Streptosporangium becharense: one gene and its partner. The protein of the gene in region 2 binds, or shares a complex with, the protein of the main gene of each other region. Links are inferred from orthologs where the notes say so. Each region holds a gene or a part of one and is shown on either strand. Other genes may lie near its edges. The genes, in order: uvrB and pcrA.

Region 1 (10,035 bases), 1.5 Mb from region 2 along the record:
GTGGCGGGCAATAGGGCATACGGCTGTATTCGATAAAAACGGGTGTGCCCTGGCGACCAGGGCACACCCGTACGCGGAAAAGCTCAGAACCAGCCGCGCTTGTGGGCCATGGCCTGCAGGCCCGCCCTCAGCGACTGCTCCACCTGGCCGGGGTGGTCGGTGTAGTGGACGGTGAAGCGGCTGTAGGTGTCGTGGCTGGAGCCGAAGCTGCCGCGCTTGTCGGCCTCCAGGATCACGTCCATCGCCTGCGGGCCGGCGATGAAGGTGAGCTCCAGCTCGTTGAAGTGGCGGTGGTACTCGCCACCGGCGTAGTACTCGATCTCCTGGAAGAACGGCATGTGCGAGCCGTGCAGGGTGCCGCGCTCCAGGTCGGCCTTCTTGAAGCGGAAGCCCATGTTGTCCAGCGCGCCGAGCAGGTGGTCCTGGGCGGGCAGCGGGTTGACGAACAGCGGGTCGAGGTCGCCCTTGTCGAGCGCGCCGGCCAGGGCGAGCTCGGTGGAGACGCCGAGCTGCATGCCGCGCAGCGGGTAGCCGCCGATGGCGCTGATCGGGGTCTCCCAGGGAACCTGGATCTCGAACGGAGCCGACTGGGGGGCGCCGGCGGCGAGGTGGAACGGCCCGGTGATCTGCTGACGCAGGAAGCTGTAGGTCGTCTTGTACTCGTTGTCACCGCTCTCGACCTCGACGACCGCGGTGAAGTCGATGAAGATGCCCTCCACCTTGTAGTCGGAGCCGCCGCCGCGGAAGTTGACCTGCCCGCGCAGGAGCTCACCGGGACGGACCTGCGAGTTCTGCAGGACGGTGTCGACCTCGACACCGGCCCCGAACGCGGCCATCAGTTTGCGGAACACCATCTGGACTCCCAGGGGATAGAGACTTCTCAGTGAGACTGTGCGGGGGGCTTGACCTGGCCGTTCGTGCCGCCGAGCTGGGGCAGGATCTGAGCCAGGAGCATAGTGGACAGGGCGGAGGCGTCGCCGGAGGCGCCGGAGGTGCGGACGACGACGGGACGCGGGGCGCTCTCGGCCAGCTTGGCGCCCACGTCGAGCCGGCGGCGGGCCAGCTCGTACTGGAGCACGGCGCGGTTGTCGCGGTAGGAGTCGGCCAGCCTGCGCAGCCCCTTCGCCTCGTTCTCCGCCGCGGTGAGCTCGGCGCGGCCCTTGGCCTCGATCTCCCAGCGCACCCGCTGCGCCTCGGTCTCGTGTTCCTCCAGCATGCGGGCGACGTCCTTACGCGCGGTGTTGGCGGCGGCTCTCACCTCGACGATACGCGCGTCACGCGTCTTCTTGGCGCGTTCGATCTCCATCAGGAGGGTGTCGATCCGTCGCTTGCGGGTGAGCTCCCACTCCCGCTCGAAGGCCGACAGCTCCTTGGCGACCTTCTCCCGGGTGGCCAGGTGCTGCTGGTACTGGTCGGGCAGCTGCACGTCCGGGATGTTGGCGCCGGTGATGCGCACCCCGTACCGGCCCAGCTGTCGGGTCAGCAGCTCCTGCATGTCACCCACGTCGGAGCCGCGCAGGTCGTAGGCGCGCTCGGTGTGGACCAGGCGGCTGCGCTGGCGGATGGCGTCCTGGACGGCGCTGCTGAGCACCAGGTCGAAGTTACCGGCGCCGATGGTACGGACGAAGGCCACCGGGTCGACGATGCGGAACTTCAGGAAGAACTCGATCGACTTCAGTGGGACGTTCTCCGCCGTCGGGCAGGCGGCGATGGGCGCCGAGTAGGGGATCTCGGTGGAGGTGTCGACCACCGCGTCCACCCGGTCCCACGGCAGCCACAGGTAGTGCCGTCCGGGCGGCAGGGTGCCGACGATGGCGCCCCACCGGCTGCGCACGCCGGTGGTGCCCTCCTCGATCTCGATGATCGCCCGGCGCCACATCCACACCAGGCCGACCACCAGGGAGAACACGGCGGCGACCGCGGCCAGGAGCGCCAGCGCCCCACCGGCGAACACGGCCGTGCCGGCCAGGTAGAGCGCCAGGAGCAGCATCGTCACCCAGGCGAAGCCCCGCCGGTCCTTGGGGATCACGACCGGGACCAGCTGCCCTGACTCGCCGCCGCGCAACAGCTGGCGGATCTCCGACCACGAGGCCAGGGACTCCTTGATCTTCGAAAACTCCCTGCTCACCGGTCGCTCACCCTTCCTCGCCCGCCGCGCGGGCCGCTCGTCCGCCGTGGATCGCTCCGCTCACCGTGCCGGGGCCGTTCCCCGGTCGCCGGCCGTGCACCGTTCTTCACACCTGTCATGACCCGGTCGCCCATGCGCCTCTCACATCTCCTCCCGCGCGGCGGCGTCCGCTTCCCGTACGGAAGGGGCCGGCGTCTCCCGGGCCGGGGCGGACGCGGTCGCGGTGGTCGCGGTCGCGTCGGGCACGGTCGCCTCGGCGGGCGGGTTGAGCAGGGCGCCGATCTCGGCCGCGCGTCCCTCGACACGGTCGCCGATCTCGACCATCCGTGCCCTGATCGCGGCCATGTCCGCCTCGGAGAACAGCTGCGTCTCGCGGGTGCCGACCAGCTGCCGGGCCAGGGCGAGCAGGTCGATGTCGGTGGTCTCGCCCACCTGGACCACCCGGGGCAGGTGGGCGGCGACCGCCTCCAGCTTGTCGAGCAGGTCCTGCTGGAAGCGGTAGTCGAGGATCTCCGGGGCCTCCGCGGCGCTCAGCGCCCGGATGTCCAGCGCCTGGGCCTCCAGCAGCGCCGCGTTGGCCTTGGCGGTCGACTCCGCCTCCACCATCCGCTGGCTGGCCTGGGCCTTGGCCTGGTGGGACGCCCGCTCCAGCGCGGTGTCCATCCGGGCCTGGTAGCCGGCGATCTCGGCCTGGATGGCGGACAGCTGCTCCTGCAGGCCGGCCAGCTCCTTGACCAGGTCACCCTCGTTCTGCTCCTTGCGGAGCTGGAGCTCGTACTCGTAGGTGTACGCCTCCTTGGCGACCCTGATCATCTCCGGGGCGGCCAGGTCCATCCGGTACTCCTGGCTGGACGGCTCGGCGTGGGTGATGTTCACATCGGTGAGCCGGACGGCGGGCAGGAACTGCTGGTTGAGGCTGTCCAGCATGCCCATGGTGCTCTCGCCGACCAGGTCGTAGATCTCCTCGGCGCGCTGGGCGTAGATGAGGGAGCGGGTGACCTCGCTGATGGCGTTCTGCAGCTTGGCCTGGAAGCCGCTGACCGAGCCGAGCACGAAGATGAACTCGGCCGGATTCTCGATCCGGAACTGCAGGAAGAGGTCGACGCTGGCCTTGACGCCCTGCTGGGTGGGGGCCTCGCGGATTGGTGCGTTGAAGGGGTACTCGCGGGTGGTGTTGACGATGTAGCTCACCCGCTTCCACGGGTTGAACAGCGTCACCCGGCCGGGGTCGGCGACCTGCACGAGCTTGCCGAACTTGGTGATGAGGGCCTTGCAGCCCTCGGGCACCATGACCACGCTCCGGCGCCACCACAGGAACGCCGCGGCCAGCACGAGCACCGCCCAGTAGTGCGGGCCGAACAACGCGCGGGCGCCGTCGGGCAGGCCGGTGGCGAGGAGCCCGGCCAGTCCGAGCACCGCCAGGACGACCAGCGGGAGGACCATCCGGGCGGTGCCGCTCTTGGGGATCACGACCGGAGATATGACGTGGACCGGCTCGCCGCCCGGGCCCTTGGCGGTGAAGCTGCGGTTGACGACCTCCCCGGCCTCGCCGAGCGACACGCTGCGCGCCTCGATGAGCGTCCCCACCGAGGCCGCCTGGTCGCGGGCGGCGACGAAGTCGGAGGCGTTGAGTGCGAAGCCCTTCTCCCCGGGCAACTGCCCGGCGAGCTGTTCGACCGCCTGCCCGACCACCTGGCGTACGTCTCCGCCCTGTCCTATCGCCTGGGCCGCGGCGAGCGCGGACTGCATGGCTTCTCTTGGCCGGGACATCAAACCTCCGGAGTCATCGCATGTCGAAAGGCCGATATATCACGCTTGGTGAGCGTTCGCACGACAACAGTCAAGTAGGTGACGCTTGCGGCTCGCTTGTCGCGCGGTTGAACCCGGCGCGGCCTTCCGGGGAAGAACTGTCGGGGGCTCCGCCTACAGTGGGTCAGGTGAGGCCGGTAACTGATTTGCAGCGCAAGGTGGCTCCCATCGAGGTCGTCACCGACATGATCCCCTCGGGTGACCAGCCCGCCGCGATCGCCGCGCTCGAGCGGCGTGTCAAGGCCGGGGAGAAGGACACCGTCCTGCTCGGCGCCACGGGCACGGGCAAGACCGCGACGGTCGCCTGGCTGATCGAACGCCTCCAGCGGCCGACCCTGGTCATCCAGCCCAACAAGACGCTCGCCGCGCAGTTCGCCAACGAACTGCGCGAGATGATGCCCAACAACGCGGTCGAATACTTCGTCTCCTACTACGACTACTACCAGCCGGAGGCGTACGTCCCGCAGAGCGACACCTACATCGAGAAGGACTCCTCGATCAACGAGGAGGTCGAGCGGCTCCGCCACTCGGCGACCAACTCGCTGCTGACCCGCCGCGACACCATCGTGGTGGCGTCGGTGTCGTGCATCTACGGTCTGGGCACCCCGCAGGAGTACGTCGACCGCATGGTCCGGCTCAACGTCGGTCAGGAGATCGAGCGCGACCGGCTCCTGCGCCGTCTCGTCGACATGCAGTACACCCGCAACGACATGGCCTTCACCCGCGGCACCTTCCGGGTCCGCGGCGACACCATCGAGATCATCCCCAAGTACGAAGAGCTCGCCGTGCGGATCGAGATGTTCGGCGACGAGATCGAGAAGCTCTCGACCATGCACCCGCTGACCGGCGAGGTGATCACGGAGGACGACGAGCTCTACATCTTCCCCGCCTCCCACTACGTGGCGGGCCCCGAGCGGATGGAGAAGGCCGTCCGGGGCATCGAGGCCGAGCTCGCCGAGACCCTGGAGACGATGGAGCGACAGGGCAAGCTGCTGGAGGCCCAGCGGCTGCGCATGCGCACCACCTACGACCTGGAGATGCTGCGCCAGATCGGCAGCTGCTCCGGTATCGAGAACTACTCCCGCCACATGGACGACCGCCCCCCGGGCAGCGCACCCAACACCCTGCTCGACTACTTCCCCGAAGACTTCCTGCTGGTCCTGGACGAGTCCCACCAGACCGTCCCGCAGATCGGCGCGATGTACGAGGGCGACGCCTCCCGCAAGCGCACGCTCGTCGACCACGGCTTCCGCCTGCCGTCCGCGATGGACAACCGCCCGCTGAAGTGGGAGGAGTTCCTGGAGCGCGTCGGCCAGACCGTCTACCTGTCGGCCACCCCCGGCCCCTACGAGCTGGGCCGCACCGGGGGCGAGGTGGTCGAGCAGGTCATCCGCCCCACCGGCCTGGTCGACCCCGAGGTGATCGTCAAGCCGACGAAGTCGCAGATCGACGATCTGGTGCACGAGATCCGTGTCCGTACGGAGAAGGACGAGCGGGTCCTGGTCACCACGCTGACCAAGAAGATGTCCGAAGACCTCACCGACTACCTGCTCGAGATGGGCATCCGGGTGCGCTATCTGCACAGCGAGGTCGACACCCTGCGCCGCATCGAGCTGCTCCGCGAGCTGCGGATGGGCGAGTTCGACGTGCTGGTCGGCATCAACCTGCTCCGCGAGGGCCTCGACCTGCCCGAGGTGTCGCTGGTGGCCATCCTCGACGCGGACAAGGAGGGCTTCCTCCGTTCGGAGACCTCCCTGATCCAGACCATCGGCCGCGCGGCCCGTAACGTCTCCGGCCAGGTGCACATGTACGCAGACCGGATCACCCCCTCCATGGAACGGGCGATCGAGGAGACCAACCGCCGCCGGGCCAAGCAGATCGCCTACAACGAGGCCAACGGCATCGACCCGCAGCCGCTCCGCAAGAAGATCGCCGACATCCTCGACTCGCTGACCCGGGAAGACGCCGACACCGCCCAGCTCCTCGGCGGCAGCGGCCGTCAGCAGTCGCGCGGCAAGGCGCCCGTTCCCGGCTTCGCGGCCAAGCAGGTCGGCCAGCACGCCAAGGCGATCGCGGGGGAGATGCCCCGGGCCCAGCTGGAGGCGCTGGTCGAGTCGCTCACCGAGCAGATGCACCAGGCCGCGGCCGACCTCCAGTTCGAGGTCGCCGCCCGGCTCCGCGACGAGATCAAGGAACTCAAGCGGGAGGTGCGTGACATGCGGGAGGCCGGAGTCTCCTGACGGGCCTTTCCGGCCCGTTTCTGCCCCGGCCCCGCGGAAGGAACGGGCCGGGGCCGGGACTCAAGGGCCGATGAACTTCTCGAGATCCAGCTCGATGTCGACCTCGAACCCGATGTCCGTCCTCAGTCGCCCTCGGTGGATGCCGGTCGGGACATAGGCCCTGACCGAGGGTTCCAGCTCGAAGGTGTAGACGACGGGCCGATCGTCTTCCTGCTCCACACGCCAGAGGTGTTTGATCCCGGCGTCGGAATACTTGATGGGTTTGGTACTCCGATCCCGCTCGACCGACTCCGGAGAGACCACCTCGACCACAAGACGAACGTCCTCCGGCTTGAACGAGGTCGTCTTCAGGCTCGTCAGCGCCGATCTCGTGACCACCATGATGTCGGGTTCGGGCCGCTGCCGGATGCCGAGCGTCACGCTCATCTCCCGGACGACGATGAGGTTGTCCGGGGGGGTGAGCGCACGCTCAAGGAGCCGGAGCATGAGCATGTGGACGGCGGTCTGCGGAGACCTCGTGATGAGTGACCCGTCGATCAGTTCGACGTGCGGGGGCGCATCGGGAGGAAGACGATCGAGCATGTCGGCGGTCCAGCCGCCCTCCGGCCCCAGGTGGAACCACTCAGGCAAGGCGGCTGTCATCAAAGGTTCTCCTTCGGCGACACCCCGAGATATCGCTCGACGGGGTCATCATGCCACCGTCCGTGCCCGCTTCGCAGGAATGCCGCCACGGACGCGGATCGAGGCCGGGCCGGGCAGGAGCCCGGCCCGGCTTCGCCCACCGGTGGCTCCAGGCGGGGGGTGTCGGCGGGGGCGGAGCGGTCTGCGCGGGTGATCCGCTCGACCGGCTCCGGAGAGGCCGCCTCGACCGGGTGCCGGCCCGGCCGTGGATCAGTCGCGGATCAGCGCAGCTCGTCCGGCTGGGAGCGGTTGATCATCGTGCGGTTGTAGAGCTCGTCGATCTCGTCGAGCGGGTCGGGGGCCCGGCGGCGCGCCTCGATCTCCAGATTCGTGCGGTTCTGGATCTCGTCGATGTTCCCGGCCGTGTGCGCCATCTGGTCATTGCGCAGGTCGGCGCGGATCCGGGCACAGGACGTGGTCAGCTTGGCGTGGTGCTCGCGCAGGCGGCCGAGGGCGGTGTGGTCGACGTAGGCCGACACGCGCCGCTCCTGGGCGTACCGGGCGAGCTGGGCGTCCAGTTGCTCGGCGTGCGCCGAGATCTCGGCGACGAGCTGGGGGAGGTCGCCCAGGCCCCATCCGTCGCCCAGCGCGCCGTCGACGGCCTGGCGGGTCAGTGAGACCTCGCGACGCAGGTCCAGGCGCATCCGTTCGGTCTCCGCGGCGTCACCGGTGCCCATGGCCGCCATGTTGGTGGCGACACGGGTGGAGACCTTCCTGGCCTTCTTCGCTGCCTTCTTGCCGACCTTGACGAGCAGGTAGAGCCCAGCCGCTCCCAGCAGGAAGAGGAACAGCAGGATCACCAGCAGGACGATGAGCAGATCGCCGATCGGAGCCACCTCCCGACAGGGGCTGGACGAGATGCTTCGAGCATATCCCGCGTGCCCGTGTGGTCGCGGGTGCCGAAGCCGTGGGGACAAGGGGGCCGGACGGTCCGGAACCGGCCGCCGAGGGGGCCGGCGACGAAGTCCGGGGCCGTGCGGCAGAGGGGCGGGCACGGCCGTGGTGCGGGGAGGGCGGGGCCGGGCCGCGGCGGTCGCAGACAGTGAGCGCCGGCGACGGTTGTCTGGACCACGCGGTCGAGGTGCGGGGGAGGAGAAGACGGGGGTAACCGCCGGAGACGGGTCATGCCGGGCCCAGTCCGGTGGGGCGACGCCGGCGGCGGATCCGCCGGGTCGCCCACCAGGCCGACAGCGCCAGCCCCGCCACCACCACGACGACCAGGACCGGCAGGAAGACCGCCACCAGGCTGATGCCGAGTGACCCGGCGTCCTCCACCGTGCTGACCACGGGTGCGCCGACCCCGGCCGTGCCGGCGTTGACCACCGGCCTGGTGACCGACTTCATCACGTGTACGGCCAGTGCGATCCCGATGCCCAGCACCCAACCGATCCAGGGGCGGTCACTCATCCAGGACGACCCGTCCAGCCGGGCCGCGGCCTCCGTCGCGCTGAACACCACTCCGCCGGACGCCGGGCGGACGACGGTCTGGATCATGTCGTTGACGCTGTCGACCACCGGCACCTTGTCGAGCACGAACTCGGCCAGGAGCAGCACGCCGATGATGCCCAGCACCCACCCGTCGGCCAGCCAGGCGAACTCCGGCGGCAGTCGCACGTGGTCGGTGAAGTTGGCCAGCAGGCCGACCACCAGCAGCGGGATGTAGGCGTTGAGCCCCGCCGCGGTGGAGAGCCCGAGCCCGGTCAGCGCCGCGAGCATCGCACCTCCGTCGTGTCCTCTTCTCCCCCCAACGATCGCGGACCCCTCATCGATCCCGGGCCTCGCGTATTCCCGTTGCCGAACTCATGGATTCCGTAGTTCGGCGGGTTCGATCTGCCCGGCGGGTTCGATCTGCTCGTGCGGCTCGTGCGGCCCGGCGGGTTCGTGCGGCCCGGAGGGTTCGATCTGCCCGGCGGGTTCGTGCGGCCCGGAGGGCTCGGCCCCGATCGCGGCGTTGCCGCTCAGGTGGGGCGGGAGCCATCCCTGGCCGGGCGTGTAGCGGCGCACCACCTTGGCCGGGATGCCGGCGACCACGCTGTGGTCGGGAAACGTCCCGCGTACCACGGCCCCGCCCGCGACCACGCACTGCCTGCCGATCCGGGTGCCCGGCAGGATGATCGCGCCGGTGCCCAGCCACGACCCCGAACCGATCACCACGGGGTTGTTGCGCGGCCACTGGCGGCCGATCGGCGTCTCCGGGTCGTCGTAGACGTGGTTCTGGTCGGTTATGTAGACGTACGGGCCGGTGAAGACGTGGTCGCCGATGTCGATCGACTGATGGCCCACGATGTGGCTGCCCCGGCCGATCGAGCAGCTCCCGCCGATCCGCACGATCGAGTCCGGGCCCAGGTCGACCCCCGGGCCCATGCCGGCGGAGATGGAGACCCGCTCGCCGATGAGGGTGTGGTCGCCGATCTCGATCCAGGCCTCGCCGAAAATGGCTCCGGGCGGGAACGACAGACAGGCGCCCTCGCCGAGCCGCCGGAAGCGGTAACCGGCGGGGCTCGCGGGGCTGACGGCGCCGGCCCTGCGGACCGCCGCCCAGCTACGGTGGATGAGAGTGCCCACGGCGCGCCGTACCGCACCACGAAGTGACATAACGGCTCAAGTTACCGCTTGGTCGGGTTCGGCGGGAACGCGGGGCCGGATATCCGGGCACTTCACCGGCGTCGTTTGATATTCTGAGAGCCCGTGGACCTTACGGCCATTCATCAGGATGTGCCGACTGATCTGTAACGACCACGGGAGCCCCTCTTGCGTAGCGCCGCACACACCAAACATCTGTTCGTCACCGGCGGCGTCGCCTCCAGTCTTGGCAAGGGGCTGACGGCGTCGAGCCTCGGGCGCCTTCTCAAGCTGCGTGGCCTGCGCGTCACCATGCAGAAGCTCGACCCCTATCTCAACGTCGACCCGGGCACCATGAACCCGTTCCAGCACGGCGAGGTCTTCGTCACCGACGACGGCGCCGAGACCGACCTCGACGTCGGCCACTACGAGCGCTTCCTCGACACCGAGTTGCACGGTTCCGCCAACGTCACCACCGGCCAGGTCTACTCCAACGTCATCGCCAAGGAGCGCCGCGGCGAGTATCTCGGCGACACGGTCCAGGTCATCCCGCACATCACCAACGAGATCAAGGACCGGATCCGGTCCATGGCCGGTCCCGACGTCGACGTGGTC
Region 2 (10,140 bases):
GACCCTGCGCTACATCGACCACATGCACGCCAACCAGCCGGTGCACACCTGGCCGGCCCCCTGACCCGGCCGCGGTGCCCTCGTGGTGCCCGTACGGGACGTCGTCCTCCGGTATACACCGCGGTGAGCGGTACCGGATCCCTCGGAAGGCTGCCCCGAATCCCTCGGAAGGCTGATGTCCCCGGTGTAGCCGTCCGCCTAGTCTGAGGGCCGGTGATCCACCAAGGGGGGTGATGTCATGCGGAAAAAGGTCCGGGAGATCGGCTGGGCCACACGGGGTGCCTGCCGGACGAGCGACCCTGACCTGTTCTTCCCGCTGACGCCGTCGGTCGAGCACGAGGCGCGGGCGAAGGCGGTCTGCGCCGGGTGCGCGGTGCTCAAGGAGTGCCGCGCGTACGCGCTGCGCGCCGGTGAGCCCGAGGGCATCTGGGGCGGGCTCACCGTCGAGGAGCGCCGCGGCATGCGCTTCCCCGCCGGCTGGCGCCGGCCCGCCGCGAGCTGATCTCTTTTCACATAGCCTCGAACCTGCGGGTGGCGGTGTCGCGGGCGGTGAGGAGGACACTCGTGGGTTCGACGGCAGGCTCGGCGACAAGGTCGGCGATAAGGTCGGCGGCGGGGTCGACGACGGGTTCGGCGACGGGTTCCGGCGCAGGGGAGCACGGTGCGCTGGCCGGGGCGGTGGCCGTGCTGGTGGCGGCCAACGTGCTCAACAACCGCCTGGCTCCCCGCCTGGCCCCGCTGACCTCGGCCGCGGCCACCGGCGTGTTGCTCGCCCTGGCCCGCCGTTCCGGGCTCTCCTGGTCCGAGCTGGGCTTCCACCGCTGTTCGCGCGGTGTGCGGATCGGCGGCGCGCTCGCCGCCGCCGTCGCCGGGGTCTACGCGGCCGGCATCTCGGTTCCGGCCACCCGCCGGTTCTTCCGCGACGAACGGGCGCTGTCCCTGTCGCGGGCCCGCGTCCTTGAGGAGGCGCTGCTCCAGGTGCCGCTCGGTACGGTCCTGCTGGAGGAGGTCGGGTTCCGCGGGGTGTTCCACGCCCTCGTCGCCCGCTCGTACGGGACCGGCCCGGCCACCGCCGCCGGTTCGGTCCTGTTCGGCCTCTGGCACGTGCTCCCGGCGATCGACATGATGACCGCCAACCCCGCGCTGAGCCGTCTCGCCTCCGGAGACCCCGCCCCGGGGAGGCCCGGGTGGGGGGTGACGCGAGCCGTGACCGGCGCGGTGGTCTCCACCGGGCTGGCCGGGGTGGTCTTCACCGAGCTGCGCAGGAGGGGCGGCCTGGCCGCGCCGTCGATGTTCCATCTCGCGACCAACTCCCTGGGCTACCTGTTCGCCCGGCTCGCCCCGCCCGACCCGTCCGATCCGTCCGCCCCGTCCGAGACCGGCGGTCCGTCTGGGACCGGCGGTCCGTGACGGGTCAGCGGGCACCGGGACGGGTGCCGAAACGGCCCCGGGCGGCCAGTTCGATCGTGACGACCACGGCCACCGCCTCCGCGGCCAGCAGCGCGATCAGCACCACCAGTTGCACCACCCCGGCGTGGAGCGGGCCGGCCCCGCCCAGGAGCATCCCCACGAACGCCCCCGGGAGCGTGACCAGGCCCACGGTCCCCGTCTGGTCCAGCGCGGGCACCAGCGCCTGGGAGGCCGGCGGACGGCAGACCTCCAGCGCCGCGTCCCGGTCGGAGAAGCCGAGCGCGAGCGCCGCCTCGACCTCGCCGCGCCGCTGGGCGAGCTCGTCCAGCGCCCGCCGTCCCGCGAGCGCGGTGGCCGTCAGGCACCCGCCGAGCAGGATGCCCGTGACCGGGATCAGCGTGATGCCCCGCAGCGGGACGGTCCCGGTGCCGAACAGCAGCGCCAGCACCGGCACGGCCCCCGCGGCGACGGGCACCGCGGCCCACCGGCCGGCCGGGCCCGGGGTGATCCTGCGGCCCGCCGTCACGCTCGCCACCCCGTACATGACCAGTATGAACAGCGCGACCGCGAACGGCCGGTCGACCGCCCACACGATGATCAGTGACACCACCCCGAGCTGGACGGCGGCGCGCAGGGAGGCGGTGAGCACGGCGGGCGCGTGCCCGAGCCGGCCGGACCGGGCGACGGCGGCGGCCCCGAGGGCCAGCAACACGACGACGACGGCGGTGGCGGGTGACAGGTCGATGTCGCTCAACGGGACGGCGCCTCCCCGGCCGGCGCTCCGACTGCTCCCACGGGGTCAGGCGGTCGGAACCCGCTGGAACGCCTCGGCGTAGCGGCCCTCTCCGAGGCCCGCCTCGACGGCGAAGGCGGAGAAACGGATCCGGAGGAAGTCCTCGAAGCCGTCCTGGTGGCCGGTCTGGCTCACATGGGCACGCAGCGCGGCGAGCTTGCGGTCGAAGGTGTCGGTGACGTCGACGTGGTGGTCGGGGGTGGGGCCGCCGAACAGCCAGACCTCGCGGACCGTCCACGCCTCCAGCCCCTCGTCGAGGAGCAAGGGCGGGAAGGCGTACGGGTTGCGCGCGTCGGGGTAGACGGCGTCCAGCGCCGAGGCGCCGACCGCGCGGTGGTCGGGGTGACTGGGCGAGATGAACCGGTAGTTGCGCTCAGGGCTGTGGGTGATCACCAGGTCGGGCCTGACCTGGCGGATGACCCGGGTGATGTCACGCCGCAGGTCGAGGCCGGGCACCATGGTGCCGTCGCCGTATCCCAGGAAGCGGACGTCGGTCACGCCGACGATCTTGGCGGCGGCGGTCTGCTCGGCGCGGCGGAGCCCGGCCATGCCGCCGTTGTCCAGCTCGCGGTCGAAGCCGCCCGCGTCGCCGTCGGTGACGACGCAGTACGTCACCTCGGCGCCGCGGTCGGTGAACCGCGCGACCGAGCCCGCCGCGCCGAAGTCGACGTCGTCGGGATGGGCGGTCACCACGAGCACACGATGGATGTCGTTATCGGAGAGCATGGGGCACCCTTTCCGTATCATCGGATAATCGTCGGTTCCGCTCGATCACCACAACCGTCGCCAACTCTGTCCGCATTCCTTGACGGTGCTGGACCCGGTTGTCGGCGGGCCGCTCTAACCTAGGGGACGTGTCGATCCCAGCCTCTTCCGTGACCCACCCGTTGCTCGACGGGCTCAACCCCCAGCAGCGCGAGGCCGTCGTGCACCACGGCAGCCCGCTGCTCATCGTCGCGGGCGCCGGTTCCGGCAAGACCCGGGTGCTGACCCACCGCATCGCCTACCTGCTGGGTGAGCGAGGCGTGCAGCCGCAGGAGATCCTGGCGATCACCTTCACCAACAAGGCCGCCCGGGAGATGAAGGACCGGGTCGACCGGCTCGTCGGCCCGCGCTCGGCGGCGATGTGGGTGATGACCTTCCACAGCGCGTGCGTGCGGATCCTGCGCCGCGAGGCCAGGCGCCTGGGCTTCCCCACGAGCTTCTCCATCTACGACCAGGCCGACTCGCAGCGGCTGATGGCGATGGTCTGCCGCGAGATGAACCTCGACCCCAAGCGCTACCCGCCGCGGTCGTTCTCCGCCCAGGTCAGCAACTTCAAGAACGAGCTGATCGACTACGAGACGGCGGCGGCGCAGGCGTCCACCCACCTGGAGCGCAAGCTCGCCGAGGCCTACCGCGCGTACCAGCAGCGGCTCACCGAGGCCGGCGCGATGGACTTCGATGACCTCATCATGCTCACGGTGACGTTGTTCCAGCTCTTCCCCGAGGTGGCCGAGCACTACCGGCGCCGGTGGCGGCACGTCATGGTCGACGAGTACCAGGACACCAACCACGCGCAGTACATCCTGATCCGGGAGATCGTCGGCCGTCCCGAGCTCCGCACCGCCGACGGCGACCTGGTCCGGGGCGGCGGTGTCGCCCCGGCCGAGCTGTGCGTGGTGGGCGACGCCGACCAGTCGATCTACGCGTTCCGGGGTGCGACGATCCGCAACATCCTGGAGTTCGAACGCGACTACCCGGACGCCAGGACGATCCTGCTGGAGCAGAACTACCGCTCCACCCAGACGATCCTGTCCGCCGCCAACGCGGTCATCTCCCGCAACGAGAGCCGCAAGCCGAAGAACCTCTGGTCCGACCAGGGTGCCGGGCCGAAGATCATCGGCTATGTCGCCGACAACGAGCACGACGAGGCCATGTTCGTCGCCCAGGAGGTCGACCGGCTCGCCGACGACGAGGGCGTCCAGCCCGGCCAGGTGGCCGTGTTCTACCGGACGAACGCCGCCTCCCGCGTCTTCGAGGAGATCTTCATCCGCACCGGCCTGCCGTACAAGGTCGTGGGCGGGGTGCGCTTCTACGAGCGCAAGGAGGTCCGCGACCTGCTGGCCTACCTGCGCTTCCTGTCCAATCCCAACGACGTGGTGTCGCTGCGCCGCATCCTCAACGTGCCCAAGCGCGGCATCGGCGAGCGCGCCGAGGCGATGGTGGAGGCGTTCGCCTCCCGGGAACGGATCCCGTACTGGGAGGGGCTGCGCCGGGCCGACGAGGCACCGGGCATGGCCAGCCGGTCGATCAACGCCATCAGGGAGTTCGTCACGCTGATGGACGAGCTGATGGTGCGGGCCGACGACCTGTCGCCCTCCGAGCTGGCCCAGGAGGTGCTGGCCGTCACCGGTTACCGCGCCGAGCTGTCGGCCTCCGACGACCCGCAGGACGAAAGCCGCCTGGAGAACCTGGACGAGCTGATCTCGGTCGCCTCCGAGTTCGAGGAGGCCAACCCCGAGGGCACGCTGGTGGAGTTCCTGGAGCAGGTGTCGCTGGTCGCCGACGCCGACCAGATCCCGGCGGCCGACGGCGGGCAGGGCGTGGTCACCCTGATGACGCTGCACACGGCCAAGGGCCTGGAGTTCCCGGTGGTGTTCCTCACCGGGATGGAAGACGGCGTCTTCCCGCACACGCGTTCGCTCGGCGAGCCCAAGGAACTGGAGGAAGAGCGCCGCCTGGCCTACGTGGGCATCACCCGGGCCGAGAAGCGGCTGTACCTCTCGCGGGCGGCCGTCCGCAGCTCGTGGGGCTCGCCCGCGTTCAACCCGGCCTCCCGGTTCGTCGCCGAGATCCCAGGTGACCTGGTCGACTGGCGCAGCGACCCGCGGAAGACCGCGTGGGGCGCCGCCACCCGGCGTGACTCCGCTGCCGCGCCGGCCAGGAAGCCCGGCGGGGCCGGCGGCCGGAAGGTCCCCAACCTCGCCCCGGGCGACCGCGTCACCCACGACTCCTTCGGCCTCGGCACGGTCGTCTCCGTCGACGGCGTCGCGGAGAAGACCAAGGTCAAGATCGATTTCGGCAGTGGGGGGGAGAAGACCCTGCTGCTGGCCTACGCGCCGGTGGAGAAGCTCTGACGGTCCGAAGGCCCGCGGGGCCGTCGACGGAGCACGGCGGTCGCGGCGGGCGTGGCGCGGGGCCGGCGGCGGCTGGGGCGATCGGGGCGACTGGGGGGCTGCGACGGCCGGGGCGGCTGGGGCTGTGACGGCGAGGGCCGGGGCGACGGGGGGTGCGACGGTCGCGGCGGCTGGGGCGATGCCCGGGAACCGGCCGGTTCCCGGGCATCGCCCCAGCCGGATGGTCAGTTCTCGAAGAGCTCCCTGACCGGGTTCTGCGCCTGCGCCGCCTGGTCGGCGCCGATGTTCAGCTCGTCGAAGTCGGCCACCTGGTCGGCCGGCGGTGCCGTGAGGGCCGATCGCATGCCCCAGCCGGTGTAGCGGGTGTCGTTGACGTAGGTCAGCTCGGTGCTGTTCAGGCCCCGGGTCGACTCGGTGTACGACGACACGACCCGGCGGACCAGCCGGTCGGAGCCGAGGTAGATCTTCCAGGTGACCGGGAGCGTCGCGGAGGGGCCGGTGGGCTTGCGGCCCAGCATCGTGCGGATCGCGGGGGAGGCCCGGTAGAGCTCGGCCAGCGTGATCGTGCCCGAGTGGACCGTGGTCCGGGTGTCGTCCCAGGTTCCGCCGGGGCGTTTGGCGGCGGTGCGCGCCAGCGTCGCCTTCAGCGTCGCGGGCTCGACGATGCTGATGATCTGCTGGACGGGGCCGACCAGGGTGACGGACTCACCCCGGGTGCGCAGCCACTTCTTGCCCTCGGGCATGGCGTCGGCGTAGGCGCCGCCCGAGGTGTAGGTGACGCCCTTGAGCGAGATCGTCCTGGAGGGGGCGAACAGGCCCTTGAGCTCACCGTTCTCCGTGGGCATGGTGAACTTGGTGGTCAGGTCCGATGCCACCGGGCCAAAGGTGCCGAACTCCAGCACGCCGTCGCGTCGGGTCAGGATCGTCCGCTGCTTGCCGCCCCGGCCGATGATCTTCGTGTTCTCGGAGATCCGCACGCCGCGGTGGGGCCTGAAGTGGCGCTTCAGCGCCGACACCGGGTCGGTCGCCGCTCCGGCGGTGCCCCGGGCGTCCTGAGTGTTCTGAGTGTTCTGCGTGCCCCGGGCGTTCCCGGCGCTCCGCGCGCTCGCCGGGCCCGCGGCCACCAGCACGGGAACGACCAGGGCCGCCGCGGTGGCGCCGGTCAGGATGGCGATCGTTCGCCTCATCGAGGGGTCCTCCCGTAGGTGTCCTCGCGTCGTCTGGAGGAGGGAAGAAGATTCTTGCCTACATCCCGGCACACCGGATCAAGAATCCCCCGAAACCGGGAGCGACGCCGCCCGGGGCGGTCGCCGGCGCGGAGGGCCGCCCCGGGAGGCCCTCCGCGAAGAGGCTGGTTCCCCGTGAAAGGCGCAGACCTCCATCAAAGGGACAGATCTCCGTGAAGGGGTGGCCTCCGCGAAGAGGGCGGTACCCGTTGAAGGGGAGGGCGGTACCCGTTAGAGGGGGACGGACCGCCGTGAAAGCGACGGCTCACCGTGAAGGGGGCGGCGCGGAGGGCCGCCCCCCGGGAGACCGCGGGGCGAAACCCCCGCGGGAGGGTCATTTCACGGTGACCAGGGGGATGGGGTTGTCGGAGAGGAAGCGGTCCTCCAGCTCCTTCATCGTGGCGATCTGGTCGTCGGCCGGGGCGGTGATGGAGACCTCGGAACCCCAGCCGGTGTAGCGGGTGTCGACGGTCAAGCCCACCGTCTTGCCCGAGGAGTCGGTCTCCGTGGTCGTCAGCCTCGCGGGGAGCCGGTCGGTGCCCAGGAACAGCTTCCAGTTCAGCGTGTCCTTGGCCATGTCGCCGTAGAGCTTCCTGCCCATGGCGGCCCGGAACCACGGCGAGACCTTGTGGAGCTCGCCGAAGGTGATCTTTCCGGCGTAGGAGGTGGGACGCTTGACCGTGGCGTTCGCGAGGAGGGCCTTGAGGGTCGCGGGCTCGGCGGGGTTGATGTGCTGGCCGATCGACCCGGTCACGCCGAGCGTGTCCTCGGGGATGTGGAGCCAGGGCTTGCCGACCGGCAGGAACGGGCCGAAGACGCCGCCGGAGAGGTAGGCCGCCTTCTTGACGCGGACGACCCGCTCGGGGTCGGCCAGGCCCTTGAGGAGCTTGTCGAGCTGCTCCTCGGCCTGTACGGCCTCCGGGCTCCTGTCGTCCTCGGCGTCGCCGAAACCGCTCTCGGGGCTGCTCAGGTCGAACTCCAGGTCGCTCTCCTTGACGCGCGGCCGGGAGGTGTGGTCCGACGCGCTGATCCCGGCCGCGTCGAACTGCAACTCTCCCTCACGCTTGCTGATGACCTCGGTCCTACCGGCCTTGCGCGTCTTGACGGTGTCGACGAACTGCACGCCGTGGCCGGCGGTGAGCTGCTTCTTCAGTGCGGTGAGCGGGTCGGGCGCCTGCGCGGAGGCGTGCGCGGCGACCGGGAGGGAGGCCGTCAGCGCCACCGCGGTGGCGCTGGTCAGAACGGCGATCATTCGCTTCATCGGGGTTCCTTGCCTGTCGTCATATGTGCATGTCGCGGTGCACGGCGGAGGTCTGCCGCCCGTACGGCGACGTGTCGGGGGAAGCGTCGTGACGGACCGTGCCCGGCGGGCGGACTCGCCGGGCACGGGGTGGTACGGATGGCACGGGTGGTACGGGTGGTACGGGTGCTGCGGTCCGCGGTGCCCGCGGAGGGGTGCGTCGGACGCTCTCCGGCACCCGCGGGCGGTGTGGGTCAGGCGGTCTCGTTGCCCATGGACCGCTCCCGGGGACCGGGCGTGAAGATCACCTGGATGATCTATATCAGGCGGTCACTTGGCGCCGAGGAGCGGGATGGGGTTCTCGGTGTCGACGCCGTCACCCAGTTCGCCCGGCTTGGCGATCTGGTCGGCCGGGGGAGCCGTGATCGTGACCTTGGAGCCCCAGCCGCTGTAGCGGGTGTCGACGGTCAGGGTCTCACTGCCCGGCATGCCGAGGCCGGCCGCCGGGTAGCTGGTCACCAGCCGCGTGGAGAGCTGGTCCGCGCCGACGGACAGCTTCCAGTTCACCGAGGTCTTGGCGGCCTTGCCGGACGGCTTCTGCATGAGCGAGGCCCGGAACCACGGCGAGACCCTGTACAGCTCACCGAAGGTGATCTTCCCGGCATAGGAGGTGGGACGCTTGACCGTCGCGCGCGCCAGCAGTGCCCTGAGCGTCGCCGGCTCGGCGACGTTGACCAGCTGGCCTACCTGGCCGTTGACGCCGAGCGTCACGCCGGGGTACTGCAACCAGGTCTTGCCCTCCGGCATGAACTCGCCGAACAGGCCCCCGGAGATGTAGGACGTGTTCCGGACGCGGATGACCCGTTCCGGCTTGGCCAGCCCGGCGATCATTTTGTCGGCCTCCTCGTCCCCCGTCCCGAGAGGCGCGAGGTCGCTCGCCTTGATGCGCAGTTTGGTGGTCTGGTCGGACGCGCTGATTCCGGAGGCGCCGAACTGGAAGGTGCCGGTGCGCTTGGCGAGGACCATGCCGCCCTGGGTGCCCTGCATTTTCGTGGTGTCGACGAACCGCACGCCGTGGCCGGCGGTGAGCTGCTTGTTCAGCGCCGTGATCGGATCGGCGGCCTGTGCGGAGGCGTGCGCGGCCGGTGCGAATGCCGTGGCGCTCAGCACGGCCGTCGCGGCGCATGCCAGACCGGCGATGTGTCGCTTCAAAGGAAAATCCTCCTGACGGTTCCCTCCGCGCTGTATGGGAGGGACCGTCGCATTATTGCGGATCAAGATCCGATCGGAATCCGATATTTCATTTTTTGTGGTGAATTAGTTGTGCATAATCCGTGCAGACGTCTTCCATGTCCGGATCAGGACGTTCGTCCGGCATGAACGAGCCGACAGTGTTCCCGTGCCATCACGGATTGTCATATCTCGGGGATGGGGGCGGGAAAGGAGCTGATCCGTTGTTTGTGGGGGAGAAATGACGGAAACGTCACATGTGAACGAGGTGGAAGAAAATACCTTGATGTCTATCTTGTCTCTCTTGTCCTTGATGTCCATGTGAGGGAGGTGATGTCAGTGAAAGGGAGTGTCGCCTCCCCGACGGGTTCCCATCGGCCGCGAACAACATTCGGGGAGGCGATCCGGGACCCGGTTACCTGGTCATGCCGCCAGGCGGGCTAGGCTTCATTGGCGCGAAAACCGCCGGGCTCCCCCTTGGATCGTGGAGCCGGCTCGCTGACATCTATCCACCAGCCGGACAAGCAAGGACGGACCCTCGTGGACCTGTTCGAACATCAGGCGAAGGAGCTCTTCGCGGAGTACGGCATCCCGGTGCCGCGCGGAATCGTCGCGCACACCGTGGAGGAGGCGCGGGCGGCAGCCGAGCAGCTGACCGGCCGCGTCGTCGTCAAGGCCCAGGTCAAGACCGGTGGTCGCGGCAAGGCCGGCGGCGTGAAGGTCGCCGACGACGCGGCCGACGCCGAGCAGAAGGCCACCCAGATCCTCGGTATGGACATCAAGGGCCACACGGTCCACAAGGTTCTGATCGAGGAGGCCAGCGCGATCGCGGAGGAGTACTACTTCTCCTTCCTGCTCGACCGCGCCAACCGTACGTTCCTCGCCATCTGCTCCGCCGCGGGCGGCATGGACATCGAAGAGGTCGCGCACAGCGCCCCGGAGAAGGTCGCGAAGATCCCGGTCTCCCCGCTGGACGGCGTCGACCGTGCCCGGGCCTACGAGATCGCCAAGGCCGGCGGCCTGCCGGAGACCGCGCTCGAGGGTGCCGCGGAGCTCATCGAGAAGCTCTGGGCCGTCTTCGTCGACGAGGACGCCTCCCTGGTCGAGGTCAACCCGATGATC

What was found.
Region 1: the proteins of pcrA (region 2) and uvrB are in contact, whole or in part, in a crystal structure (PDB 7EGT), measured with the Thermus thermophilus proteins. The link is inferred for Streptosporangium becharense from one-to-one orthologs. Residues at the interface, in WP_096412145.1 of Thermus thermophilus: His654, Arg656, Phe657, Gln666, Asp668, Glu669, Lys680, Arg681, Leu682, Ser683, Lys685, Tyr686, Ala687; in WP_096411307.1 of Thermus thermophilus: Glu23, Leu25, Arg26, Asp27, Gly28, Glu29, Arg30, Phe31, Arg55, Glu326, Asp327, Phe328, Glu379, Ser382, Gln383, His398, Gly400, Arg401.

What each region holds. Positions count from the first base shown.
Region 1 is NZ_JACHMP010000001.1:1,471,820-1,481,854, reverse strand. The notes cover bases 3,730-6,621. They hold uvrB (excinuclease ABC subunit UvrB), read left to right. Parts: upstream 3,730-4,065; coding sequence 4,066-6,177; downstream 6,178-6,621. Other genes in these bases: F4562_RS06305 (Uma2 family endonuclease), read right to left, coding at 6,238-6,621; F4562_RS06315 (SPFH domain-containing protein), read right to left, coding at 3,730-3,877. Also shown: F4562_RS06325 (sporulation protein), read right to left, coding at 84-854; F4562_RS06320 (SPFH domain-containing protein), read right to left, coding at 881-2,128; more of F4562_RS06315, read right to left, coding at 2,270-3,729; more of F4562_RS06305, read right to left, coding at 6,622-6,819; F4562_RS06300 (hypothetical protein), read right to left, coding at 7,080-7,694; F4562_RS06295 (DUF4126 domain-containing protein), read right to left, coding at 7,981-8,574; F4562_RS06290 (acyltransferase), read right to left, coding at 8,659-9,453; pyrG (CTP synthase), read left to right, coding at 9,610-10,035. UniProt on the Escherichia coli protein: The UvrABC repair system catalyzes the recognition and processing of DNA lesions. A damage recognition complex composed of 2 UvrA and 2 UvrB subunits scans DNA for abnormalities.
Region 2 is NZ_JACHMP010000001.1:2,958,069-2,968,208, reverse strand. Bases 2,693-5,689 are described here. They hold pcrA (DNA helicase PcrA), read left to right. Parts: upstream 2,693-3,057; coding sequence 3,058-5,322; downstream 5,323-5,689. Other genes in these bases: F4562_RS12600 (hypothetical protein), read right to left, coding at 5,547-5,689; F4562_RS12610 (PIG-L deacetylase family protein), read right to left, coding at 2,693-2,929. Outside these bases: F4562_RS12630 (glutamate-cysteine ligase family protein), read left to right, coding at 1-64; F4562_RS12625 (WhiB family transcriptional regulator), read left to right, coding at 239-502; F4562_RS12620 (CPBP family intramembrane glutamic endopeptidase), read left to right, coding at 565-1,410; F4562_RS12615 (ABC transporter permease), read right to left, coding at 1,415-2,164; more of F4562_RS12610, read right to left, coding at 2,210-2,692; more of F4562_RS12600, read right to left, coding at 5,690-6,509; F4562_RS12595 (hypothetical protein), read right to left, coding at 6,883-7,809; F4562_RS12590 (hypothetical protein), read right to left, coding at 8,119-9,000; sucC (ADP-forming succinate--CoA ligase subunit beta), read left to right, coding at 9,559-10,140. UniProt on the Escherichia coli protein: A helicase with DNA-dependent ATPase activity. Unwinds DNA duplexes with 3'-5' polarity. Translocates on single-stranded DNA with 3'-5' polarity. Initiates unwinding more efficiently from a nicked substrate than double-stranded DNA.